2 linked regions of the Collimonas fungivorans Ter331 genome follow. The protein of the gene in region 2 interacts with the protein of the main gene of each other region in a pairwise test. Links are inferred from orthologs where the notes say so. Each region holds a gene or a part of one and is shown on either strand. Other genes may lie near its edges. The genes, in order: CFU_RS20135 and CFU_RS15555.

What was found.
Region 1: the proteins of CFU_RS15555 (region 2) and CFU_RS20135 interact in binary tests that used the Escherichia coli proteins (3 or more experiments, as listed by UniProt). The link is inferred for Collimonas fungivorans Ter331 from one-to-one orthologs.

Annotation. Positions count from the first base shown.
Region 1 is NC_015856.1:4,543,092-4,548,995, reverse strand. Bases 1,511-4,340 are described here. They hold CFU_RS20135 (glutamate-5-semialdehyde dehydrogenase), read right to left. Parts: upstream 3,644-4,340; coding sequence 2,378-3,643; downstream 1,511-2,377. Other genes in these bases: holA (DNA polymerase III subunit delta), read right to left, coding at 3,652-4,340; CFU_RS20140 (CopD family protein), read right to left, coding at 1,887-2,309; CFU_RS20145 (2-hydroxychromene-2-carboxylate isomerase), read right to left, coding at 1,511-1,867. Outside these bases: CFU_RS20150 (THUMP domain-containing class I SAM-dependent RNA methyltransferase), read right to left, coding at 1-1,187; more of CFU_RS20145, read right to left, coding at 1,265-1,510; more of holA, read right to left, coding at 4,341-4,668; LPS assembly lipoprotein LptE, read right to left, coding at 4,683-5,243; leuS (leucine--tRNA ligase), read right to left, coding at 5,335-5,904. UniProt on the Escherichia coli protein: Catalyzes the NADPH-dependent reduction of L-glutamate 5-phosphate into L-glutamate 5-semialdehyde and phosphate. The product spontaneously undergoes cyclization to form 1-pyrroline-5-carboxylate.
Region 2 is NC_015856.1:3,552,025-3,558,097, forward strand. Bases 1,286-4,284 are described here. They hold CFU_RS15555 (sulfate/molybdate ABC transporter ATP-binding protein), read right to left. Parts: upstream 3,333-4,284; coding sequence 2,238-3,332; downstream 1,286-2,237. Other genes in these bases: CFU_RS15550 (CysB family HTH-type transcriptional regulator), read right to left, coding at 1,286-2,227; cysW (sulfate ABC transporter permease subunit CysW), read right to left, coding at 3,329-4,284. In the rest of the region: CFU_RS15540 (quinone-dependent dihydroorotate dehydrogenase), read left to right, coding at 1-553; CFU_RS15545 (hypothetical protein), read right to left, coding at 607-909; more of CFU_RS15550, read right to left, coding at 1,235-1,285; more of cysW, read right to left, coding at 4,285-4,288; sulfate ABC transporter permease subunit CysT, read right to left, coding at 4,298-5,170; CFU_RS15570 (hypothetical protein), read left to right, coding at 5,556-5,879; CFU_RS15575 (hypothetical protein), read left to right, coding at 5,919-6,073. UniProt on the Escherichia coli protein: Part of the ABC transporter complex CysAWTP involved in sulfate/thiosulfate import. Responsible for energy coupling to the transport system.

The sequences.
Region 1 (5,904 bases), 990 kb from region 2 along the record:
ATGTCGAAGCGGAACAGGCGGCATTCCAGCGCGCCGTTGAAGAAAGGCGTCTTGCGCGCTTCTTTCAGGCGCAGCAGCTTGGGCAAGCCGAGGTCGGCGGAAAACAGGAAGATGCTCCAGCCGGCGAAGCGCTGTTTCAGCGTGGTGCCGAAGGCGCTGAAGAAGGCGGTCAGCAGGTCGTCGCTGCTCAGGGTGCTGTCGCCGCGCACGCCGATCCGTTCGCCATACGGCGGATTGGTCAGCATGATGCCGTGCTCGGCGTCGGCCGGCGGTTTGACTTCCTGTGCTTCGATCTGCTTGACCGGTACTTCAAACAGGATGCCGGCGTTGCGCAGGTTGTTGGCCGCGATCTGCACCATGTCGCCGGAGATGTCGCTGCCGAAGATGGTCGGCGTGGCCGGCAGCGGATTCGGCTTGAAGCTGCCCTTGATCGCCAGCCATTTCGCGCTTTCGAAATCGTTGAATTTTTCAAAGGCGAAGTGACGGCGGGCGCCGGCCGGGATGCCGGCCAGGATCTGGGCCGCTTCCACCAGGATGGTGCCGGAGCCGCACATGGGATCGAACAGGACTGTGCCCGGTTTCCAGCCGGAGGTGCGCAGCAGGCCGGCGGCGAGATTCTCGCGCAGCGGCGCATCGCCGGTTTCGGCGCGCCAGCCGCGCTTGAACAGCGCTTCGCCGGAAGTGTCGAGGTACAGCGTGAAATTGTGGGCGTCGAGGAAGCCGACGATGCGCATGTCCGGCGTGCCGGTGTCGACCGACGGCCGTTCATTGCACAGGTCGCGGAAACGGTCGCAAATGCCGTCCTTGATCTTGAGCGTAGTGAACTGCAGGCTGCGCAGCGGCGATTTCACCGCGGTGACGTCGACCCGGATGGTATGGCTGACCGGAAACCAGCTTTCCCATTCCTGCTCCAGCGTCATGTCGTAGATATCGTTTTCATTCTTGTAGGCGCCATGCGTCAGGCGCAGCAGCACCCGGCTGGCGATGCGCGAATGCAGGTTGATGCGCCAGGCATCGCTCAGCAAGCCGGAACAATGGACGCCGCCCGGCACCTGGGTATGGACCTTGAGCGTGACCGCGGGCGCGCTGAACTGCGCTATTTCATTCAGTTCTTCAGCCAGTGCGGCTTCCAGCCCGCGCGGGCAAGGACAAAAATAGGAATGCGAATCTGTTGCTAGGTGTGACATGGGAGGACCTTTTTTCCGTTGGTACTACAGTTTGCTTAGCTGCCTTGGCAGCTAACTTGTTTGAACAAACAATTCATTTATCTGGCGAAAGCACGTTCCACAAAATCCAGCCGGTCCTGGCCCCAGAACGCTTCGCCGTCGACTACATACCATGGCGCGCCAAAGATGCTGGCGGAAATGGCTTCCTCGGTAAACCGGTCGAATTCGCTCTGGACGCTGGCGGTTTCGGCTGATTTCAGCAAGGTCTTGCCGTCGTGGCCAAGCTCCGAGGCGATTGCGCTCAAGGTGGCGCCGTCGGCGATATTGCGCTGTTCAGCCCAGACTGCGCGCATTATAGCCCCGGTCAGCGCCAAAGCGGCTTCCGTGCCGTGCGCCAGCTGGCTGGCGATGATCAGCTTGGCGGCGTCGTCGCTCTGCACCGGGAAGAAAGTCGGCTGCAGGTTGAGCGGCACCTGCAGGTATTCGCTCCAGCGCCGCAGTTCTTCCAGCCGGTAAGCCTGGCGCTGGGGAGCGCGCTTGGCCAGCGGCAAACCGCCGGAGGTGTTGAAGACCCTGGACAAGTCGCAGGGTTTTATTGCGACCTTGACGTCGTATTGCTTGGACAGCGCCACCAGGCGCGCGTGGCCCAGGTAGGCGAACGGCGAGTGCGGCGCAAAATAATATTCACAGAGTTTGCTCATGGCTGGTCCTAGGACGGGCTTAAAACGGTTTGACAACCACCAGGATGACGATGGCCAGCAGCAGCAGCACCGGCACTTCATTGAACCAGCGCAGCCAGACATGGCTGCGGGTATTCACCCCGTTTTCGAATTTCTTCAGCAGGCTGCCGCAGGCATGGTGGTAGCCGATCACGAGAATCACCAGGAACAGCTTGGCATGCAGCCAGCCGTTGCCCGGGCCTTTGCCTATGCCATAACCCAGCCACAGCCAGGCGCCGAAGACAATCGCCGGCAGCGCCAGCATCGTGGTGAAGCGATACAGCTTGCGCGCCATCAGCAGCAACCTTGTGGTGGCGGCGGTATCGGTTTCCTGGGCCAGGTTGACCAGGATCCGCGGCAAATAAAACAGACCGGCAAACCATGATGCGATGAAGACAATATGCAGCGATTTGATCCAAAGCATGGTGTTTCCTTTTTTTTATTGCGGGAAGGGGAGCATGGGGACGGCGGCAGCGGCCTGCCTGCCGGATTTTATTCGCGTACTTCGCCGTGCCCGAACACTACGTATTTTAGCGAAGTCAGCCCTTCCAGGCCGACCGGTCCGCGCGCATGCAGCTTGTCGTTGGAGATGCCGATCTCGGCGCCGAGGCCGAATTCGAAACCGTCGGCAAAGCGGGTCGAGGCATTGATCATGACCGATGCGGAATCGACTTCGCGCAGGAAGCGCATGGCGCGCGAATGGTTTTCGGTGACGATGCTGTCGGTGTGCTGCGAGGAATAGGTATTGATATGGGCGATTGCTTCATCCACGTCGGCAACCACCTTGACCGCCAGGATCGCCGCCAAGTACTCGGTGCGCCAGTCTTCCTCGCTGGCGGCAGCCAGGTGGGGATAACCGGCCAGGATGGCGCGCGCTTCATCGTCGGCGCGCAGTTCGACTTCCTTGCCCTGGTACAGCTTGGCCAGCTGCGGCAACACCTGCGGCGCAACCGCGCGCGCCACCAGCAAGGTTTCCATGGTGTTGCAAGTGCCGTAACGATGGCATTTGGCATTGAAGGCAATCTTCACGGCCTTGTCGAGATCGGCCTGGTCGTCGATGTAGACGTGGCAGATGCCGTCGAGATGCTTGATCATCGGCACCGTGGCCTCCTTGATCAGGCGTTCGATCAGGCCCTTGCCGCCGCGCGGCACGATGACGTCGACGTATTGCGGCATGGTGATCAGGGCGCCCACCGCGGCACGGTCGGTGGTGTCGACCACTTGCACCGCATCCTGCGGCAGGCCGGCGCCGGCCAGGCCTTCCTGCACCAGCCTGGCCAACGCCTGGTTGCAATGATGCGCTTCCGAGCCGCCGCGCAGGATGGTGGCGTTGCCGCTCTTGATGCACAGGCCGGCGGCGTCCACCGTAACGTTGGGCCGGGCTTCGTAAATGATGCCGATCACGCCCAGCGGCACCCGCATCTGGCCGACCTGGATGCCGGTAGGACGGTACTTCATGTTCGAGATTTCGCCGATCGGATCGGGCAGGGCGACAATCTGTTCGAGCCCGGCGATCATGGTGGCGATGGCCTGCTCCGACAGTGTCAGGCGGTCCAGCATCGCCGGCGCCAGGCCGTTGGCGCGTGCAGTTTCGAGATCGACCTGGTTGGCAGCGCGCAGCAGGTCGGCGTCGCGCCGGATGGCAACGGCGATCAGGCTCAGCGCGCGGTTCTTGACGGCGGTGTCGGCACGCGCCATGGCGCGTGATGCGGCGCGTGCGCGTTGTCCGACTTCGGTCATGTATTGTTGGATATCCATATGCTCTATCAAGTATGTGCGACTTTCAAACCCAGCTGCAGCAATGCGTCCCATGCATCGCCGGAAAAGGCTTTTGCACGCAAGCCTTTTACCATCTTGTCGACTTGCGCCGCATCTTTCAAAGCCGCTTCCAGCGTCGCCAGGCTCAGGCGCCGCAGCGCCGGTTCCATCAGCCTTTCGCGCGGCCCCCAGATGCGGTATTCCTTCAACAGCGCCGGTATCGGCCGGCCTTGGGCTGCTGCGGATTTCAGTTTCAGCAAGGTGCGGATTTCTTCGGAAACCGCCCACAGCACCAGCGGCAGCGCTTCGCCTTCGCCCTTCAGTCCGTCCATCATGCGCACCAGGCGCGCGGTATCGCCCACCAGCATTGCTTCATTCAGCTTGAATACATCATAGCGTGCGACGTTGAGCACTGCATCGTGGCACTGTTCGAAGCTCAGTTTGCCGGGCGGATGCAAGAGCGCCAGCTTCTGGATTTCCTGATGCGCCGCCAGCAGGTTGCCCTCGACCCGGTCGGCGATGAAATCGAGCGACTGGCGGTCCGCGCTCTGCTGCTGGGCCGCCAGGCGGACGCCGATCCAGTTCGGCAGGTGCGCCCGTTCCACCAGCGGAATATCAATATACACCGCGCTCTGCTGCAGGGTTGCGACCCAGGCCGCTTTCTGGGTGGCCCAGTCAAGCTTGGGCAGGCTGATGATGGTGACGTTGTCCGGATTGAGCGTCGCCGTATAGTTTTGCAAAGCCTGGCCGCCATCCTTGCCCGGTTTGCCGGTCGGGATGCGCAGCTCGATCAGCTTTTTATCGCCGAACAGCGATTGCGACTGGTTGGCCGCCAGTAGCTCCCCCCATTTGAAGCTGCGGTCGACTACCAGCACGTCGCGCTCGCTGCAGCCGTTGCTGCGCGCGCTCTTGCGTATCTTGTCGGATGCCTCCAGCGCCAGCAGATGCTCGTCGCTGGTGATCACGTACAAGGGCGCCAGGGTTTTCGCCAAATGGCCGTCGAGCGCGTCAAACCGCAGTTGCATGTACAGGTCCCCGGTTATTTGGCGGGAACGGGAACTGGCGCCGGAACGGTTGCCGGCGCTGCCTCCGGCTGGGTCGGCTGGGCAGTCTTGATGGCAGTCAGGCGGCGCAGGATCTGCTGCACCATGTCGCTTTGCATGTCGCGATACAGCAGCACTTCTTCCGCAGCCTTGGACAGCTCTTGCGACGAGTTGTAGCTGATGTCGCGTTTCAGCGTGATCTGGGTGGCTGGCAGCAACTCTTTCTTTTGGGCGTCGGTGACGCGGAAAGTCAGCCGGTAATACAGCATGTATTCGCTGGCGCGGCCCGAACTGTTGGTAGTCAGGACCACTTTTTCACGCGTCTCGGCCAGCACTTCCAGGGTTGCCTCGGCGCCTTCGGCGGAAGTCAGCACCTGGGTATTGCCGCTGGCCAGGATATTGCGCTTGAGCTCGATGCCCAGCGGCGAGTTGGCGCCGAAGGTCATGTACAGCGACTTGAACGGCAAATTGGCCGAGCCGCGCAGATGGAAGCCGCAGGCGGACAGCACTGCCGTCATGGCCAGTATCAGCAGCCAGGTGCGGGAAGCGGCGGGCATTCTAAGAGGCGTTCTATGCAACATTCGGGCATTCCTTGTTTCAAGATTCAGGCCGGACCTGGTAGTCCGGCCCTCAGTTAGGCGACGATATTCAGGCGACGATATTGACCAGTTTTCCCGGCACCACGATGATCTTCTTCGGCGCGCCTTCCAGGTATTTCTGGACGCTCTCGTTGGCCAGCGCGGCTGCTTCGATGCTGGCCTTGTCGGCGTCCTTGGCGACGGTGATGCTGCCGCGCAGCTTGCCGTTGACCTGGATCATCATTTCGATTTCGCTCTGTTCCAACGCCTTGCCGTCCACCTGCGGCCAGCTGGCGTCGAGGATGTCGCCATGCACGGCGGCAAAGCCGAGTTCCTGCCACAGCGCATGGGTGATGTGCGGCGCCACAGGATTGAGCACGCGCAGGAAAATCGACAAGCCTTCGGTCAGGACCGCATTGCTGGCCGCTGACTGGTCAAGCTTGGCGGCTTCCAGCGTGTTCAGCATTTTCATGCAGGCCGACACCACGGTGTTGTACTGGATCCGCTTCAAGTCGTGGTCGGCTTGCTGCAAGATCTTGTGCACTTCGCGGCGCAAGGTTTTCTGCACATCGTTCAGGCCGGAAAAATCGGCAGCGGCGGCGGGCGCGATGCTGGCGGCGCGGGCGTAGCTGAAGGCCCA
Region 2 (6,073 bases):
CTGCCTGCAGAAAGTCTATCCCTACGCCAGCTACGTCACCGTCAATATTTCCTCGCCCAACACCAAGAACCTGCGCCAGCTGCAAGGCGCGTCGGAGCTCGACGCCCTGCTGTCGCAGCTCAAGCAGGCGCAGCAGAAACTGGCCGACCAATACCAGCGCTACGTTCCGATCGCCCTGAAGATCGCGCCGGACATCGACGCCGAACAGATCAAGACCATCGCCGACGCCTTGCTGCGGCATAAGATAGACGGCGTGATCGCCACCAACACCACCATCAGCCGCGATGCCGTCAGAGGCCTGCAGCACGAGAATGAAGCCGGCGGCTTGTCCGGCGCGCCGGTGCTGGCCTTGTCCACCAGCGTGGTGCGCCAGCTGCACGGCGAACTGGGCGATGCCTTGCCTATCATCGGCGTCGGCGGGATTTTCAGCGGCGCCGATGCACAAGCCAAGATGGCCGCGGGCGCATCGCTGGTGCAGCTGTACAGCGGCCTGATCTACCGCGGCCCGGCGCTGGTGCGCGAATGCGCGGCAGCCTTGCGCGAGCAGGATTAAAAAAAAAGCGGCGCCAGTTGCCTGGGGCCGCCTGGCGTTGCGCTGGCCTGCTTTTATTTTGCAGCCATTTTCGATTTGACCAGACCGACGATCACCATCAGTATCGCCCCGCCAACGCCGCCGCCGCCGACGTTGCTGATAATGGATGTCAGATCCATCCCGCCCGCCGCCGCGCCGGCCCCGGCTACAGCGCCGCCGGTCAGGGCCGCAAGCAATCTGCTGCCGATGGCGCCGCCGACAATGCCGGCGATCGAATTGCCCACCGGGCCAAGGTTAAACTTACTTAATATGCTGCCTGCAATGTTGCCGCCGGCGGCACCGCTGACCAGTCCGATTATCAGTTGAGTCCAGTCCATAGAGAGCTCCATTTACGTGACGTCGATTAATCAATCAAGTGTTTACCCTACCCGTCCGGTACGCCCGGACTAGCCGGGTAATATCAGCAAGGCAATTCAGTATAGGACGAACCTGATTGTTAAGTAGCAACTTTTTTGCTGCAACGCAACCATGGACTGTCCCGGCGAGAGGCCGGACGGCAAAGAAAAAGCCCGCTGGCCTTGCGGCAGCGGGCTAAATCCGAACCCGAGGAGGGACGGAGGAGACAAACCAAATCGTAGCGTCCGAATATGACAAGAACATGACCCGGGCCTTGCTCAAGCGGGTTTAGAAGCGGCGCTCGGCTCAGGCGATTTTCAGGATGCGCTGTTCAAAATCGGCCTTGTGCACACTGTTGCTGCCGGCGCTGTGCGGCTCTGCCTGCAATGCTTCAACGATATCTTCACGCTTCAGCTGCGGTGCAAACTGCAAGATGAAATCATAGGTATAAGAACGCAGGTAGGCGCCGCGCCGCACCGCCAGCCGGGTCACGTTGGACGCCAGCAGATGCGACACCTCGATCGAGCGCAAACCGTTCTGGCGGCTATGCTCGGTCGCCATCGAAGCCACCAGGCCGACGCCGAGGCCGAGCGACACGTACTGCTGGATGACGTCGGAATCCATCGCGGTCAGCACGATGTCCGGCGTGATGCCGGCAGTCCGGAAAGCGTCGTCGATATGGCCGCGGCCGGTGAAGCCGATGTCGTAGGTAATCAAGGGATAGGCAGCCAGGTCGGCCAGGCTGATCGGCTCGCTGATTTCCAGCAAGGGATGATTCTCCGGCACCACCAGCACATGGCTCCATTCATAGCACGGGAAGGAAATCAGTTCCTTGAACTGGGTCAGGCCTTCGGTAGCGATGCCGACATCGGCCTTGCCCGATATCACCCAGTCGGCGATATGTTCCGGCGAGCTTTGCTGCAAGGCGATGCGGACATCCGGGAAACTGGCGCGGAAACCTTGGACCACGCGCGGCAAGGCATAACGCGCCTGCGTATGGGTGGCGGCCACGGTCAGGGTGCCGCTGGTTTCACCCGAATATTCCTGGCTGGCCTGGCGTAAATTCTCTGCTTCCTGCAACAGCCTTTCGACGATCTTCAGGATGCCCTTGCCGGGATCGGTCAGGCCGATCAGGCGTTTGCCGTTGCGGATGAAAATATCGACGCCGAGCTCTTCTTCCAGCTCACGGATCTGGCGGCTGACGCCGGGCTGCGATGTAAACAGGACATTAGCTACTTCGGTCAGGTTGAAACCGCAACGCGCTGCTTCGCGGATTGATCGTAATTGCTGAAAATTCATAATGTTCTCCTTACCTTACCGAGTTTGCTTGCTGATCGACGAACACCTGCAGGCGGCGCGGACGCACCACCAGGGTTTCGCCATCTTTCAAATCGAGCTGCTTGAAGCGCTCGCTGGAAATCACCGCTTCGATCAGGCCGTTATCCGCACCTTCGGCGCCGTCGCTGCGCTCCAGTTCCAGCTGCGCCAGCGGTCCGATGGCATGGGCGCGGCGCAGCTGCACCACGATGCCTTCGGCGCCGGCGCTGTAGCGGTCGATTTCGAGGTCGTGTGGCCGCACGTAGCCGATGCCTTGCGCGTCCTGCGCCGCAGCGTGTTCCGGCGCCTCGAAACTGGCGCCGCCGGTATCCAGCACACCCTGGTGCACGCGGCCGTGGAACAGGTTGACGTTGCCGAGGAAACCGTAGACGAAAGGCGAAGCCGGATTCTCATAGACTTGCTGCGGCGCGCCTACCTGCTCCACATTGCCCTTGTTCATCAGCACGATCTGGTCCGCCACTTCCAGCGCTTCTTCCTGGTCGTGGGTCACGAAAATGCTGGTGACATGCAATTCGTCGTGCAGGCGCCGCAGCCAGCGCCGCAATTCCTTGCGCACCTTGGCGTCGAGCGCGCCGAACGGTTCGTCCAGCAGCAGCACGCGCGGTTCCACCGCCAATGCCCGCGCCAGTGCGATGCGCTGGCGCTGGCCGCCTGACAATTGCGGCGGATAACGGTCTGCCAGCCAGTCCAGCTGCACCAGTTCCAGCAAACTGGTCACTTTTTCCCGGATCGCGCTGTCGCTTGGACGCTGAGCGCGCGGCTTGACGCGCAGGCCGAAGGCGATGTTTTCAAATACGGTCATGTGCTTGAACAGCGCATAGTGCTGGAACACGAAACCGACCTGGCGCTCGCGCACATGGCGCGAAGAAGCGTCTTCGCCTTCCAGCAGGACCTGGCCGCTGTCCTGCGCTTCGAGGCCGGCGATGATGCGCAGCAAAGTGGTCTTGCCGCAGCCCGAGGGGCCCAGCAGCGCAGTCAGCTCGCCCGTGGGAAATTCCAGCGACACATTGTTCAGTGCGACAAACTCACCGAAGCGCTTGTTGATGTTGCTTACCTGGATGCTCATGTCAGCTCCTGTTGATGCGCGGCGTTATGGACGTTGTGCGGCAGTACCGTTTCACGCAAACGCCATTCGATGAAGGATTTCAGCGCCAGGGTCAGCAGCGCCAGGAACGCCAGCAGCGAAGCCACCGCAAATGCTGCCTGGAAGTTGTATTCGTTATAGAGAATCTCGACCTGCAAAGGGATGGTATTGGTCTCGCCGCGGATGTGGCCGGACACCACCGACACCGCGCCGAACTCGCCCATGGCGCGCGCATTGCACAAGATCACGCCATACAGCAGGCCCCACTTGATATTCGGCAGGGTCACGTAGCGGAAAGTCTTCCAGCCGGAAGCGCCCAGCACCAGCGCCGCTTCCTCTTCCTCGCTGCCCTGCGCCTGCATCAGGGGGATCAGTTCGCGGGCGACGAAGGGAAAGGTGACGAACACCGTCGCCAGCACGATGCCCGGCACCGCAAACAGGATCTTGATGTCGTGCTCGCGCAGCCACGGGCCGAACCAGCCCTGGGCGCCGAACAACAGCACATAAATCAGGCCGGAAATCACCGGCGACACCGAAAACGGCAGGTCGATCAGCGTCAGCAGGATATTCTTGCCGCGGAATTCGAACTTGGCGATGGTCCATGAGGCGGCGACGCCGAACACCAGGTTGAGCGGCACCGCAATCGCGGCGGTCAGCAAGGTCAGCTTGATGGCGCTGATCGCATCCGGCTCGATGATGGCCGCGAGATACGCTTCCCAGCCCTTCTTGAAGGCTTCGGCAAATACCGACAGCAGCGGCACCACCAGAAACAGGGCCAGGAACAGCAGCGCCACTGTCATCAACAATGTACGGACCCAGAGCGGCTCGAGGATGGCGTTGGGTACATGGACCGGTTCGCCCCTGGCCTGCGGCCTGGCGGCGGGCGCGGTGGGCGCCGGAGTGACGGCTGGGTCAAAATTGCTGGCGGTTGCGCTCACGTCCGGCTCCTAGACTTTGACCGACTGGCCGCGCTTGCGGGTCCAGGCTTGCAGTACGTTGATCGCCAGCAGCAGCAGGAACGACACTGTCAGCATCACCACCGCAATCGCGGTGGCGCCGGCATAGTCGTATTGCTCCAGCTTGGTAATGATGAACAAGGGGGTGATCTCCGACACCATCGGCATATTGCCGGCGATGAAGATGACCGAGCCGTACTCGCCGGTGGCGCGCGCAAAGGACAGCGCAAAACCGGTCAGCAGGGCCGGGAATACTGTTGGGAAAATTACCCTGGTAAAAGTCTGCCAATGATTGGCGCCCAGGCTGGCGGCCGCTTCTTCCAGTTCCTTCTCGGCATCTTCCAGCACCGGCTGCACGGTGCGCACCACAAACGGCAAGCCGATGAAAGTCAGCGCTACTAATATACCCAGCGGTGTAAAAGCGACCTTGATGCCCAGCGGCTCCAAATACTGGCCGATCCAGCCGTTAGTGGAATACAGCGCAGTCAGGGCGATGCCGGCCACCGCGGTCGGCAGCGCAAACGGCAGGTCGACCAGGGCATCGATCAACTTCTTGCCGGGGAACTGGTAACGCACCAGCACCCAGGCCACGATGCCGCCGAAAATCGCATTCAGCAGCGCCGCCAGCAAGGAAGTGCCGAAAGTCAGGCGATAGGAGGCCATCACCCGCGGCGAAGTGACCGCGGTGACAAAGCCATCCCAACTCAGCGTGAAGGTCTTGAGGAACACCGCCGACAAGGGGATCAGTACGATCAGGGCCAGGTAAAACAGGGTAAACCCCAGCGACAGGCGAAATCCGGGCATCACGCGAAACGGCGCGGCGGGCCTGATAAGACCTGGTTGGGCAAGTGCGGCGGCTGTCATGCATCGTCCTCTTATTACAAATACGGCTAAAGAACAACGATAATCTCACCGGTTTGTTATAAAGAGAACGAACTTTTTTGCATGTGCATAGAATCGATTTGCATAAGGGAAATAGCGAATTTGCCGTCCGGCACTCAAGTTACATGACTTTAAAGCAATGAAAAACATGCTCCAGACGGCCTGACATAGAGCCATTCCCGAGCCGTATCCCCAAAAGCCACGCAAATCCGCTACAGCTCAGGCGCGCTTTTTTGTATTCTGTTCCGCCATTTCTGCAGATTGTCGCAAGCAGCTGGCGACTTGCCCTGCCCCTCCCTAAAGTGACGACATGCAACAACGTTTGCCACCTACCAGCCACTTAGTTAGCCACTTGAGGAGAATACAAATGAACACAGCACGCCAAGCACTGATCGCCATCCTGTCCATCGCCACCCTGGCCGGCAGCGTCGCCCCGGCACAAGCAGCACCGCAGCAAACCGAAGTCTCGACACTGGCAACCATCACCATCGTCGGCAAGCGTCCAAGCCACCCAGAGTTCCTGCAAACCGTGACCATTGTCGCCAAGCGCCTGACTCCGCAAGAAAAGCTGGCCATGGCGCAGGAAGAAGGCTGCCTGCCTACCATCACCATCGTCGGCAAACGCCTGAACCGTGAGCAAAAGTCGGTCCTGGCGCAGCAAGAAGCCAGCCGCAAGAAAACTGTCATCTAACCAGCCGTCAAGTCGCAGTTCCATATCAGGAGATTGCAAATGAACACCACGTCTAAATTACTGGTCGCCGCCACGCTGTTAGCGACCCTGAGCATGAGCATCAGCCCGGCCATGGCGACAGCGCCGGCCAAGAAAGCCGCAGCGCAAGCGCAGTCGGAAGACATCCCTCTGCTGATGCCGCCCATTGTGATTAT